4 regions of the Ruminococcus sp. SR1/5 genome follow, and region 1 is predicted to be linked to each of the others. Evidence: riboswitches for the same ligand, from Rfam matches in the RefSeq annotation. Region 1 holds a riboswitch; each other region holds the start of a gene.

Region 1 (3,173 bases):
ATATCAACTATGTGGTACTTCAGAACCTCTATGAAAAAATGAAAGACCATGTGGACTTCTATTTTGACGCATCTGTTGACAAAGTAGAAAAAACTGAAGACGGTTATGCAGTTTTTGTAGGAGATGAGCGTTACGAGGGAACTTACTGTATCATCTCCGCAGGACGAAGCGGAAGTAAATGGATGGAGACGGTATGTACAGAGCTTAAGATCCCGACTCTTTCCAACCGTGTGGACATCGGAGTCCGTGTGGAGCTTCCGGCAGAGGTTTTCAGCCGTCTGACAGATGAGCTTTATGAGAGCAAGATTGTTTACAGAACTGAGAAGTTTGAGGATATGGTCCGTACCTTCTGCATGAACCCGCGAGGTGTTGTCGTGAATGAAAATACCAACGGTATCATCACAGTAAACGGTCACAGCTACGAAGATCCGGCAAAGCATACCAACAATACAAACTTTGCCCTTCTGGTATCCAAGCATTTCTCAGAGCCGTTCCATGACAGCAACGGATACGGTGAGAGCATTGCAAGACTTTCCAATATGCTTGGCGGTGGTGTTATGGTACAGCGGTTTGGAGATCTGATCCGCGGAAGACGAAGCACAAAAGCCCGTATTGAGGAAAGTTTCGTAACACCTACACTTTCTGCGACACCGGGAGATTTAAGTCTTGTTATGCCGAAACGTATCCTGGATGGCATCATCGAGATGATCTATGCTCTGGATAAGATCGCACCGGGAACCGCGGATGACGATACTTTGCTTTATGGCGTGGAGGTTAAATTCTACAACATGGAGGTTGAGATCGACGAAAATCTGGAAACCTGCCACAAGGGTCTCTTTGTTATCGGAGACTGCAGCGGCGTGACCCATTCTCTGTCCCATGCATCTGCCAGCGGAGTCTACGTAGCCAGATACCTGGAGCAGGAGTATTTTAACAGATAAACTGCAAAGCAGTTTATCTGTTATGAGCAAGTAGCGAAGCGGATTGCGAATATCCAGTGTAAGACAGTCCTTTTCTGATATCAGGGTGATGACAGAAAGGGGCTGTTTTTTATGCAGGATGTGCATGAATATTGGAGAAAGTATTCTGATAATAACTGACAGATACAGGGAGAAAACCGGTTACTGTTCACTGGTAATATTTCGCGAGGTGTTTTTGGTGAGCGAAGATCACAGAAAACCGTGAATCGTCTGACATCAATCTTGACAAATTTATGAGTTTGTGGTAAAAGTTAGATAACCAGGTAAAAGAAAATATGTGCAAATGTTATAATGATAAGGTTGCATCCAGTCGGATGTGCAAAAGAGAATCCGGTGAGAATCCGGAACGATACCGTCACTGTGAAAGGGGAGTTGCTTTTATAACCACTGGGAGACCGGGAAGGGAAAGCAGCGTGGAACCAAGTCAGGAGAACTGCCTTATTGTGAGATTCAGGGATTCGCGGTTTACGAATCGGTATTCTCCATAACAATACAGAACTTCTTTTTATGTATTTGTATTGCGCAGAGAATCATGTGTGAGCAGGCGGCCGCAGAGAGCTGCTGCTTTTTTGTACATATCAGTATTCTGGAAATACATGAAAAGAGGACAATGAGAAATGAAAAGAAAAACAATGTTAGCTCTGATGCTCGCAGTTTCCATGACATGCTCTATGGGTGCGGCTACAACAGCAATGGCAGCAGAGGATTCTGCTACAGAAGAGAACGCTGAGGCAGCTGATACCACAGAGGCTTCTGATGCAGATCAGGAAGCAGCAGATAATGTAGCAGCTCTGATCGACAAGATCTATGTACAGGAAAGAAACGACACAACAGATGAGGACTGCAAGGCAGCCAAAGAAGCATGGGATGCTCTGACAGATGCTCAGAAAGAACTGGTAGAGGGTGAGAATGCAGATCCGGATTATTTCGGACGTGACACAGGAGATGCTTCCAAGGACGATCCGCGTAACCAGGATGAGATCGGTGAGAATGAACTTCTTGTTGTAAGCTTTGGTACTTCCTTCAATGACAGCCGTGCAGAGGATGTCAAGGGAATCGAGGATGCTCTTGCAGAAGCTTATCCGGACTGGTCTGTAAGAAGAGCATTTACAGCACAGATCATCATCAACCATGTAGAGGCAAGAGATGATGAAGTGATCGATAACATGCAGCAGGCTCTTGACCGTGCAGTAGAGAATGGTGTTAAGAATCTGGTTGTACAGCCTACCCATCTGATGCATGGTGCTGAGTACGATGAGATGACAGAAGCGATCAATGGCTATAAAGATAAATTCGAGTCTGTAGCTATCGCAGAGCCAATGCTCGGTGAGGTTGGAGACGATGCAACTGTGATCAATGATGACAAGAAAGCCGTTGCTCAGGCGATCACAGATACGGCTTGCAAAGAGGCCGGATTTGACAGCATGGATGCAGCAGCTGAGGCTGGCACAGCATTCGTATTCATGGGACATGGAACATCTCATACAGCTAACGTTACATACGATCAGATGCAGACACAGATGGAAAACCTTGGATTGAAGAACGCATTCATCGGTACTGTAGAGGGTAAGCCGGAAGATACAGCCTGCGACAAGGTTATCGAGAAGGTAAAAGAAGCAGGATACAAGAACGTTGTTCTTCGTCCGCTGATGGTTGTTGCCGGAGACCATGCAAATAACGATATGGCCGGTGATGAGGAGGATTCCTGGAAGAGCCAGTTTGTAGCATCCGGAAACTTCGATAAGGTTGACTGCCAGATCGAGGGTCTTGGAAGAATCGAAGCAGTTGAGAAGCTTTATGTAGAGCATACAAAGGCAGCCATCGATTCTCTGGGAAGCACTGAGGAGTCCGCAGATTCTGATGCAGCAGCAGATACAGAGGCTGATTCTGCTGAGGAGTCCGCAGAATAATAAATATAAAAATATCTGAGTGAGTTCAGATACCTATAAGAAATCAATGTAACTGCCCGGAAAGATCAGGAAGACTGTTTTCCGGGCAGATTGCTGTATCTATGGAAGGGAGAAGATTATCATGAAAAAACGCTATGTAAACTTAATTCTTGCAATGGCAAGTGCATCAGTCCTGGTGCTGGGCTCTGTGCCTGCGATGGCAAAAACAGATGAAACAAAAACAGAGTCCGGTGAGGAAGCAGAAGCTTCCGAAGAAAAGGATACAGATGCAGCCAAAGCAGAT
Region 2 (3,173 bases), 1.1 Mb from region 1:
TCATAAGCCATGGCGCCTTTGCCATGTAGGTTCTTCCTTCATTCAGCATCAGTCCCCACTCCGGTGTCGGCGCAGTTGCACCAAATCCCAGGAATGAAAGGGAAGCCAGCTCCAGCATCATGGTTCCGATATCTGCTGCCGCAGTTACCACCATCTGGGTTACCATGTTGGGAAGAATGTGTACAAGAAGAATTTTCCAGGTCTTTGTTCCGTTTACTATAGCTGCCTCTATGTAAAGACTCTTCTTGACTTTCAAAACCATACTTCGTGCAAGACGGGCATATTTTGTCCAGCTTACAGCCGCAATGGAGATAACGGCATTGACCAGGTTTGGTCCAAGCATACCGGCAATGGCAATGGCCAGTACAAGCCCAGGGAAGGAGATCATCATATCTGCGATACGCATGATCACTGCATCCACAACGCCGCCGAAATATCCGGCAATAACTCCTAAAAATGTACCGATGCCAAAGATCACTGCAACCAGACATAAGGTCATGATCAGAGAGGTTCTTGTTCCGAAGATAACACGGGAAAGAAGATCTCGTCCAAGCTTATCCGTTCCGAACGGATGAGCGGAGCTTGGCTCCTGCAGTGATTCGGTCATAACTGCATCCAGTGGATCATATGGTGAGAGCTGCGGCGCAAAGATCGCAATTCCGATCACCACGAGACCCAGAATGAAGAAAAGAGTGAACTGTTTATTTTCTTTGAATGTTCGTAATACCTTTTTCAATTATCTATCCTCCTTAAGTCTTGGATCGAGATAAGTATAGGACAGATCCACAAGCAGGTTGATGCACATGTACAGGATTGCGATCCAGAGTACATAGCCCTGTACAAGAGGATAGTCACGACAGGAAATTGCTTTTACTGCCATATTTCCCATTCCAGGCCAGTTGTAAATGATCTCTACAACTGCAGTACCTCCCAGAAGACTTCCAAGGGAAAGTCCCAGCAATGTTACCAGAGGAAGCATTACGTTAGGAAGGACGTGTTTCCAGAGAATGACGCTTTCCTTGATTCCACGCATTCTTGCACCTGTGACATAATCCTGGTGAAGTTCCTCCAGTACTGCACTTCTTACCTGTCTGGTATATTTTGCAGACATGGCAAGTGCAAGAGTCAGCGCCGGGAGGATCATGGATTTAAAATCCGTACTGCCTCCTGCAACATTGATCCAGCGAAGCTGAACACCAAAGATGCTGAGAAGGATCAGGCCCAGCCAGAAGCTTGGAACAGATACTCCCACAAAGGTAATTCCTCTCACAAAATAATCCGGGAATTTGTTCTGATATACAGCGGCCAGGATTCCAAGCGGTATGGAAATAATGACCATCATCAGAAGTGCCAGCAACGACATCCTCAGCGTCGGCCAGAAACAGGATACCAGTTTATCTGTTACCGGCATTTTGAAAGAATAGGACTGTCCCATATCTCCTGTAACAACACCCTTCAACCAGGAACCATACTGCACGAGAAAGGGCTGATCAAGGCCAAGCTCATGTCTTGTCTGTTCCAGAAGCTCTGGTGTAGGAAGATTACCACACTCTGTCAGCATGATCTCCGCAGGATCACCAGGTGACAGGTAGGTCAGTCCAAATGTGAAAAAGCTGATTCCAAATAAAACAATGATGATCTGGAGAAATCTTTTTCCTACTTGTTTCTTTGTCACGTTTTACTCCTTTCCTCATTTGATGCGATTTTAACATTGCCGTTTTAATTTAGTTAGATAAAAAAACTATTGGATTCTTAATATGCAGAATATGCATGGAATTTTAGAAAATTTGCACGAAAAAAGCCCGTGACGAAATACGGGCACACAAAATAAATATGCTTCCTATCTTCCGTAAGAATCATTTTAAAACAATTGCAAGCAGGTCTCCTGACTTAGGATCCTTACCCTCAGACACCTTCCCGGTCTATTTCTCACGTACTCGACCAGTGGTACTTTGTCTGAGGATTCCCCCTTACAGTGACGGGATCGTACCGGATTTACACCGGTTTCCCTATTAATCCTCTCAGAACTTACAACGGCTGATGTGAAAATCAGCAAATGCTGTCAAATTACTAAAACATTATATGATAAAACTATAGTTTATGTCTATGGAAAAATGTTATATTTTTAGAAAACTCATAAATTTTGTTAAAGATGCTTGAATTGTATATATCCCCCATGGGGGATTTGACAATTGGATTTATCTGATCTGCTAAAAAAACACGGAGTTTACCTCGCTATTTTTATAAATAGAATAGCAAATGGTAAAACCCGGTTTTCTTACTGTTTCAATATGATTTCAGACAGAAGCGTTCTGAAAGGGTTGTTTACTATCAGGTCAGAGTCTCCGTGATCGCTGCATATGCGATCATTGGTCCGTCTTCAATAATGTTCAGACTGGCTGTTTGATAAAGTACGACTCCGTTTTCAGTTGCAATAGATGTGTAAAGTAAATTCCCATAGTAATCTCTCAGTTCACCCAGTTCTTCCCCCTTAAAAAAGTATTCTCCAGGCTTCTTGGACGGATACCAGCATCCTGTATACGGCGCATATTCATAGACTACATTTTCAAGAAGCATCTGACGGTAATGCTTCAGACCATGACATTTCTTTCCCTGGAGATGAAAAACAAGGTGACGGACGTCTCTTTTATCCTGTTCTACTTCCTCCCAGGTCCAGTAGCTGTGTCCGCCTCTTTCGATGAGAATACTTGGAATTCCAAGAGAAGAAGCATAATTGTAGGCGCCACCTGTGGCGGTTGTGGAACGGACCACATATTTTACGCCGATATGCCGTGCCATATGTAATGATTTCTCTGCTGTCTTTTCATCTACAACCCCTACATAATAAACATAGGGATGAAGCTGTTCGAACCCATCTCCGCTATGCAGGTCGATATAATAATCTGCTATGGAAAAAAGCTTTGTCACTATAGCATAGGCAATACGATCTGCAGCTGTTCCCTCAGGATCTCCGGGGAAAACGCGGTTCAGGTTCTTGCCATCCTCATAGACCAGACTCATGGTGCGATGCTCAAAGCCACTGACATTGACCAGTGGAACGATGATCACATTTCCCTTCAGTTCTTCCGGTTGAAATTCTTTTGCAAGTTCCATTGCCGCCTGGATTCCTACATACTCCGCACTGTGTATTCCTGCTGTGATCAGTATCGTCG
Region 3 (3,173 bases), 960 kb from region 1:
GACATCACGGATAACACGAAAAAGGGTGGTTACCAGAAGCATTCCTATGGAAAAGGAAAGCAGATCAAGGCTGCTACTTATAAGACAACCGGACTGATGAGATATACCTGCCAGGTCTGCGGATACGAAAAGACGGAAACTATTCCTGTAATTGCACATACGCATAAATACACCTGGAAAACTACGGCAAAAGCTACGGTATTCCGTCCGGCGAAGCAGGAAGGAACCTGTTCCCTCTGCGGTAAAAAACAGACACGGAATTATGGAAGCAAATTAAAGGCAACTATAAAACTGAACGTATCCTCCATTACCCTGAAGCGGAAACAGGCCACCACAAAGGTGAAGGTTTCCATGGCATATGGAGATTCCATAAAGTCCTGGGTTTCCAGCAACAAAAAGATCGTGACCGTTGATAAGAAAGGAAAGATCAAAGCCGGAACCAAAACAGGAACGGCAAAGATCACCGTTACCTTAAAGAGTGGAAAGAAAGCGACTCTGAAAGTAAAAGTCCAGACTGCAAAGGTAAAGACTACGAAGATCAGCGGCCTCAAGAAAAAACTGACCATCAAGAAAGGAAAGAGTGTTACTTTAAAACCAGTGGTCAGCCCGATCACTTCCCAGGAGAAAGTGACCTACCGTTCTTCCAACAAGAAGATTGCAACAGTCAGCTCGAAGGGCGTGGTTAAAGGCCGGAGAAAAGGAACCGTTACCATCACAGTTAAATCTGGAAAGGTGACTAAAAAGATAAAAATTACAGTTAAGTAAACAGAGTAAGGGTGTAAAAGGTATCAAAAATCAAATAGTGTTTTTGGTACCTTTTCATCCGATAGAGGATAATTATGAAGCAACTGAAAAAAATATATTGGAAACGGATCGGGGTAATAGGAATCAGCTGTTTTATGCTTTTGTGGAGCTGTCTCCTTACGGGCTGTGGAATCGGAAAAGGGGATTCCGGAAAACCTGCTGCCTGTACCATTTCGATAGACTGCCAGACGATCCTTGACAATATCGGTGATCTAAAAGAAACCAAAAAAGAATTTGTCCCGGAAGACGGCTGGATACTTCCGGAAATGGAAGTTAAATTTACTACGGGCGATACCGTATTTGACATCTTAAAAAAGATCTGTGGGGAAAAAAACATCCAGCTCTCTTCCAAATATACCCCGTTATATAAAAGCTATTATGTGGAAGGCATCAATCAGCTTTATGAATTTGACTGCGGAAAAAATTCTGGCTGGATGTACAGTGTAAATGGAGAGTTCCCGAATTATGGGGCTTCCAGTTATAAGCCCAAAGATGGGGATAAGATTGAATGGAAGTATACCTGCAATCTTGGAAGTGATGTTGGAAACCCATACAAAGATAAGAAGTAAAGAAATTGTGAAAAATAGTTAAACTGGTATGAGATAAAGACCAGAAACATTGGCGAACATTGACAGAAATAAGGCGTATCGTTATAATTAGAATAACAAAAAAATCGAGCGTGGTTCGGCTGATGGCAGCCGATTTAAGGAAATCCGGTGCGATTCCGGAGCTGCTTTTCCCTGTGTGAAATGTATCGAATGAAAAACGCCTTATGAAAACATTTTGAGCCAGTATATCCAACACGTCAGGCAAAGAATACAAACATGTAAAAGATATACAGTTTGTATGATCCGAACGTTGGAAAGGAGATCATATGCGCTCACAAAATGATAAAGCAACATGGAGTATACTGCGATTTGATCATCGTACATTTACGGCACAGCTTGCCAGTATGCAAAGAAACAAACAGGTAGCAGCAATTCCTGAAAAATATATTTATATTGATGATTGCTGTTATAAGGGCAACGGGAAAATAAAAGAGATAATCCTGCCATCCGGCTGCAGAATCATAGGAAAGGAAGCTTTTGCAAGCTGCCAGCTCCGTAAGCCCGTTGTATTCCCACAGACCGTTAAAGAAATCAAAGAGAGTGCTTTTTCGGAAAATCATTCTCTCAGAGAAGTAACATTTCCGGCATCTTTGGAAATTTTAGGAGATTATAGTTATAAAGGATGCACAGCCCTTAAAAAGGTAGCATTTGAAACCAGTTCAGAATGCCGCAGGATTCCGGAGTGCTGTTTTCATTCCTGCACGCAGTTAAGTAAAGTGGTATTCCCGGAGCATTTAAAGAGTATAGGAAGAAGAGCTTTTTACCGCTGTAAGGAATTAAAGGAGATCACGCTGCCGGATACACTGGAAGAAATTGGTATGGAAGCCTTTTACTTCTGTGGCTTTGAAACCATAGTCTTACCAAAAGAAATTAAAAAATTAGATCAGAGGGCCTTTTTCGGATGTAAGAAATTGAAAGAGGTATATATTCCGGAAAATATCATGTATCTTGGAGAGGAAGTCTTTCATGGATGCAACCGGCTGGAATATCTGGAGATACATCATGATCCTGAGCATATTGGCTCAAAGATCGTGAACAAAAACTGCACGATACGTTGCAAAAAGGGAAGCAAAGTGGATTTGTACTGTGAAGAGCAGGGATTAAAGAGGGAGTACATTTAAACGTGTTATCAACAAATAAGACCGAGAAAAGAAACAGACAGCCTGCGGATCAATCCATCATTGATGCTTTTTCCACATGCCATCCATTTTTGAATTTTTTTTATTTTGCTGTAGTACTGTTATTTACTATGTTTAATCAGCATCCCGTCTTTATCTGCATTTCTTATGCGGGTGCTTTGTCTTATTCCGTCTTTCTGCTTGGAGGAAAAAGGACACTTAGGCAAAGCTTTCTCTTTACCCTTCCCAGTCTTTTGATCGTGGCTCTTCTGAATCCACTTTTCAATCATTATGGGGTCACGATGCTATATTATGTAGAAAGCAGTGGAAACTGGATCACTTTGGAGGCCTTAGTCTATGGAGTAGTCCTTGGAGCGGTCATGTTCGTAGTGATCCAGTGGTTTTCCTGTTATAATAAAGTTATGACAAGTGATAAATTTATTTACCTGTTTGGAAGGCTGATACCGGCCCTTTCTCTGATCCTTTCCATGGCACTTCGCTTTGTCCCCAGATTTACGGGGCAGCTGAAAGTGATCCGGAACGGTCAGAAATCCATGGGAAGGGATGTTTCAGAGGGCAGTCTTTTTAACCGCATCCGTGCGGGATTTAATATGCTGTCGATACTGGTCACATGGGCTTTGGA
Region 4 (3,173 bases), 820 kb from region 1:
CCCTTATTGTGCTAAGTCTGCTTATATGGTTTGCTTCGTATAAGTATAGTATGAGCGCTATGAAGAAGAAAGAGTTTTAAGATAGGCGTGGCAAAAATGATCCATTAAAAATAATGATCATAAAGATGTAATAGCTACCAAAAATATGAGAAAAACTTTGTGAAAAAATAGGCTTGTGTTTCGTAAGAGTCCCTTGTAAAATAGCGGTCAAGGATGAAAAGAAAAGGAGACTCTTATGGGAACTAATGAAAAAGATATGACTGCCGGATCTCCCGGAAAACTGATCATAACTTTTGCCATACCAATGATGCTTGGAAATATTTTTCAGCAGTTTTATACAATGGCAGACACCATGATCGTCGGACAAGTGGTAGGAGTTAAGGCACTGGCGGCAGTAGGTGCCGGAGATTGGCTGGTATGGCTGGTGTTGGGGATCATGACAGGTATCACACAGGGTTTTTCTATTCTTGTATCTCAGTATTATGGAGCAAGGGAAAAGGAAAATCTGAAATGTGCAGTAGCGAAAAGCTATATCATGACAGCATTACTGTCTGTGGTCGTACTCGCAGTAAGTGAAGGTACAGTTTATCATGTTCTTTTATTTTTACAGACACCGGATAATGTCATTGATCTGACAATGCTATATTTGCGGCTGATTTTTGCGGGAATCCCGATCATAGCTGCTTATAATATATTTGCAGCGATCCTTCGGGCACTTGGAAACAGCAGATCTCCGTTGATCGCAATGACAGTGGCGGCAGTGATCAATGTGGGACTGGATCTGTTGTTTGTGGCGGTTTTTGGCTGGGGTATAGCCGGAGCAGCAGTGGCGACCGTTATCGCACAGGGATTTTCAGCCTTGTACTGTTTGATCGTATTACGTAAAATCCCGGATATCCGCCTGGAAAAGAAGGACTTTTACAGGCAGCCCTCTATGAGCCTGCGGCTTTTGGAACTGGCGGTTCCTCTTGCGATACAGAATGTGATCATCTCCGTGGGAGGACTTGTGGTACAGTATGTGATCAATGGATTTGGTTTTCTGTTTGTGGCGGGATTTACGGCATCGAACAAGCTGTATGGGGTTTTGGAGATGGCTGCCGTTTCATATGGATATGCTATTACAACCTATGTGGGCCAGAATCTTGGTGCAAAAAAATACCAGAGGATTCGAAAAGGCGTGCGCAGCGGCACTTATATGGCAGTGCTCACTTCGGCTTTCATTTCCGGCATGATGGTACTGTTTGGACGTAATGTACTGTCCCTGTTTGTATCCGGTGAACCGGATCAGACCCGACAGGTATTGGATATAGCATATAAGTATTTGTTTATCATGGCTGTCTTTTTGTGGGTGCTGTATCTGCTGTATGTGTATCGTTCTGCTATCCAGGGCCTGGGTAATACTTTGATTCCGCTTGCCAGCGGCATTGCAGAATTTATAATGCGTGTCAGTGTTGCGCTGCTGCTGCCAAAACTGATCGGTGAAGATGGAATATACTATGCAGAGATCTGTGCATGGAGCAGCGCAGCTGTTTTATTATTCGTAAGTTATATGATCATTATACGGAAATATAAAGAAGTCACCGTTCATACATAATGTTATTTACTTAAGAGATTTATAATAATACAGGCAGAAAATATCCGGGTTTCACTATGAAATGTTCAGATATTTTATATTTGACAAAAAACTATTTATATAAAAAGAAAAGTATGATATTATAATATTTATTCATTGCAACTATGAAAATTGAATAGTCAGAAGGGTGTACAAAGTACTTAATAAGGAATCTGGTGAAATGCCAGAACAGCCACCGCTACTGTGACAGGGACGAAAACCAAAATATCACTGGAGAGATCCGGGAAGATGGTAAGTAGGAAGAACTGGAGTCAGGAGACTTGCCTTTTTGACAGAAGAATTCTGATTCGGATGGGATACAGAAGGAATAAGCTCTGCCTGAGGTAGAGGTTTGTTTTTTGTGCTGATATGATGCTGGATCATATCAGCTTTTTTTATTTTAACCGAATAAACAGATGAAAAATGAGGAGAAATGAAAATGGGAAAAGTAATTGCAAAGCGTTTTATATTTATGATTCCGGTAGTGCTGGCGGTTACATTTATTATTTTTATGCTGAGTTTTATATCGGCAGGTGATGCGGCCAGAGTGCTGGCGGAGAAAAAATATGAGCATCCGTCACCGGAGCAGGTAGAAGAAGTACGGCATGAGGAAGGACTGGATCAGCCGGTGCTGGTACAATACGGGAAATGGCTGGATCAGGCACTTCATGGCGATTTTGGAAAATCATATTCTACCAGAAAACCGGCTTTTGAGGAATTAAAAAGATATTTTCCACAGACATTTAAACTGGCAGTTACTTCGTTTTTATTGTTGATGATCGTGTCAGTCCCTCTTGGAATTTTGTCGGCAATTTATGAAAACAGAGTTCTGGATAAAGTCATTCGCATTTTGTCGTCCCTCAGTGTATCTATGCCGTCTTTCTGGATCGGTCTGATGCTGCTCTATATATTTGGAGTAAAGCTAAAAGTGATTTCCGTGATCGGAGGAGATGCCGGAGGCATCCCGATTCTTGCGGCATTTGCCATGGATATCAGTTTCTTTGGAATTATGACGAGATTGATCCGTACCAATATGATACAGGTGCTGAAGCAGGATTACATACGTGCCAGCAGAGCTAAGGGATTGTCATCTGTAAATGTAATTTTGCGTCATGGTCTGAAAAATATCCTGATTCCTGTGCTGACACGTCTGGTATCAATTGTGATCGGTTTTTTCTGTGGCTCAGCTGTGATAGAAAGTATTTTTTCAATTCAGGGAATCGGAAATCTGGCATTGAAATCCGTGATCTCAAAAGACACTCCGGTGCTGCAATGTTTTATCTTTATTCTGGCTGTTGGCATTGTAGTATTAAATTTTCTTGTGGATATCGCCTATTCTGCGATTGACCGGCGAATCCAGTTAAAGTAAAGGAGAGATCATAGAATGGGAAGCAGAAGAAAGCAGAAAACAGAAAAAAGCATGATCCAGAATCTGTACTGGAAACAGGTATTCCGGTCACCGAAAACAAAAATAGGATTGATGGTGGTCATAATTTTTGCATTGGCAGCTATTTTTGCACCTGTACTGGCGCCGCATGATCCACTGCTTGTGGATGTTTCG

The links. Region 1 has a riboswitch for cobalamin ahead of CK1_RS09145 (sirohydrochlorin cobaltochelatase). Riboswitches for the same ligand answer to the same signal wherever they lie in the genome.
Region 2: linked by a shared signal. The riboswitch ahead of nikB (nickel ABC transporter permease) and the one ahead of CK1_RS09145 (sirohydrochlorin cobaltochelatase) in region 1 are both predicted to bind cobalamin.
Region 3: linked by a shared signal. The riboswitch ahead of CK1_RS04295 (leucine-rich repeat domain-containing protein) and the one ahead of CK1_RS09145 (sirohydrochlorin cobaltochelatase) in region 1 are both predicted to bind cobalamin.
Region 4: linked by a shared signal. The riboswitch ahead of CK1_RS13000 (ABC transporter permease) and the one ahead of CK1_RS09145 (sirohydrochlorin cobaltochelatase) in region 1 are both predicted to bind cobalamin.

The regions. Positions count from the first base shown of each region.
Region 1 covers NC_021014.1:1,792,021-1,795,193, reverse strand. Annotated here, with positions in the region: gene CK1_RS09150 (NAD(P)/FAD-dependent oxidoreductase) at 1-941, shown strand, start outside; cobalamin riboswitch at 1,261-1,435, shown strand; gene CK1_RS09145 (sirohydrochlorin cobaltochelatase) at 1,598-2,890, shown strand; gene CK1_RS09140 (hypothetical protein) at 3,012-3,173, shown strand, end outside.
Region 2 covers NC_021014.1:680,888-684,060, reverse strand. Annotated here, with positions in the region: gene nikC (nickel transporter permease) at 1-736, opposite strand, end outside; gene nikB (nickel ABC transporter permease) at 737-1,675, opposite strand; cobalamin riboswitch at 1,859-2,047, opposite strand; gene CK1_RS03435 (M14 family metallopeptidase) at 2,332-3,173, opposite strand, start outside.
Region 3 covers NC_021014.1:827,882-831,054, forward strand. Annotated here, with positions in the region: gene CK1_RS04285 (Ig-like domain-containing protein) at 1-765, shown strand, start outside; gene CK1_RS04290 (DUF4430 domain-containing protein) at 840-1,373, shown strand; cobalamin riboswitch at 1,468-1,623, shown strand; gene CK1_RS04295 (leucine-rich repeat domain-containing protein) at 1,679-2,533, shown strand; gene CK1_RS04300 (energy-coupling factor transporter transmembrane component T) at 2,833-3,173, shown strand, end outside.
Region 4 covers NC_021014.1:2,612,622-2,615,794, reverse strand. Annotated here, with positions in the region: partial or broken gene CK1_RS13010 (ABC-2 transporter permease) at 1-80, shown strand, start outside; gene CK1_RS13005 (MATE family efflux transporter) at 236-1,594, shown strand; cobalamin riboswitch at 1,742-1,915, shown strand; gene CK1_RS13000 (ABC transporter permease) at 2,052-2,981, shown strand; gene CK1_RS12995 (ABC transporter permease) at 2,997-3,173, shown strand, end outside.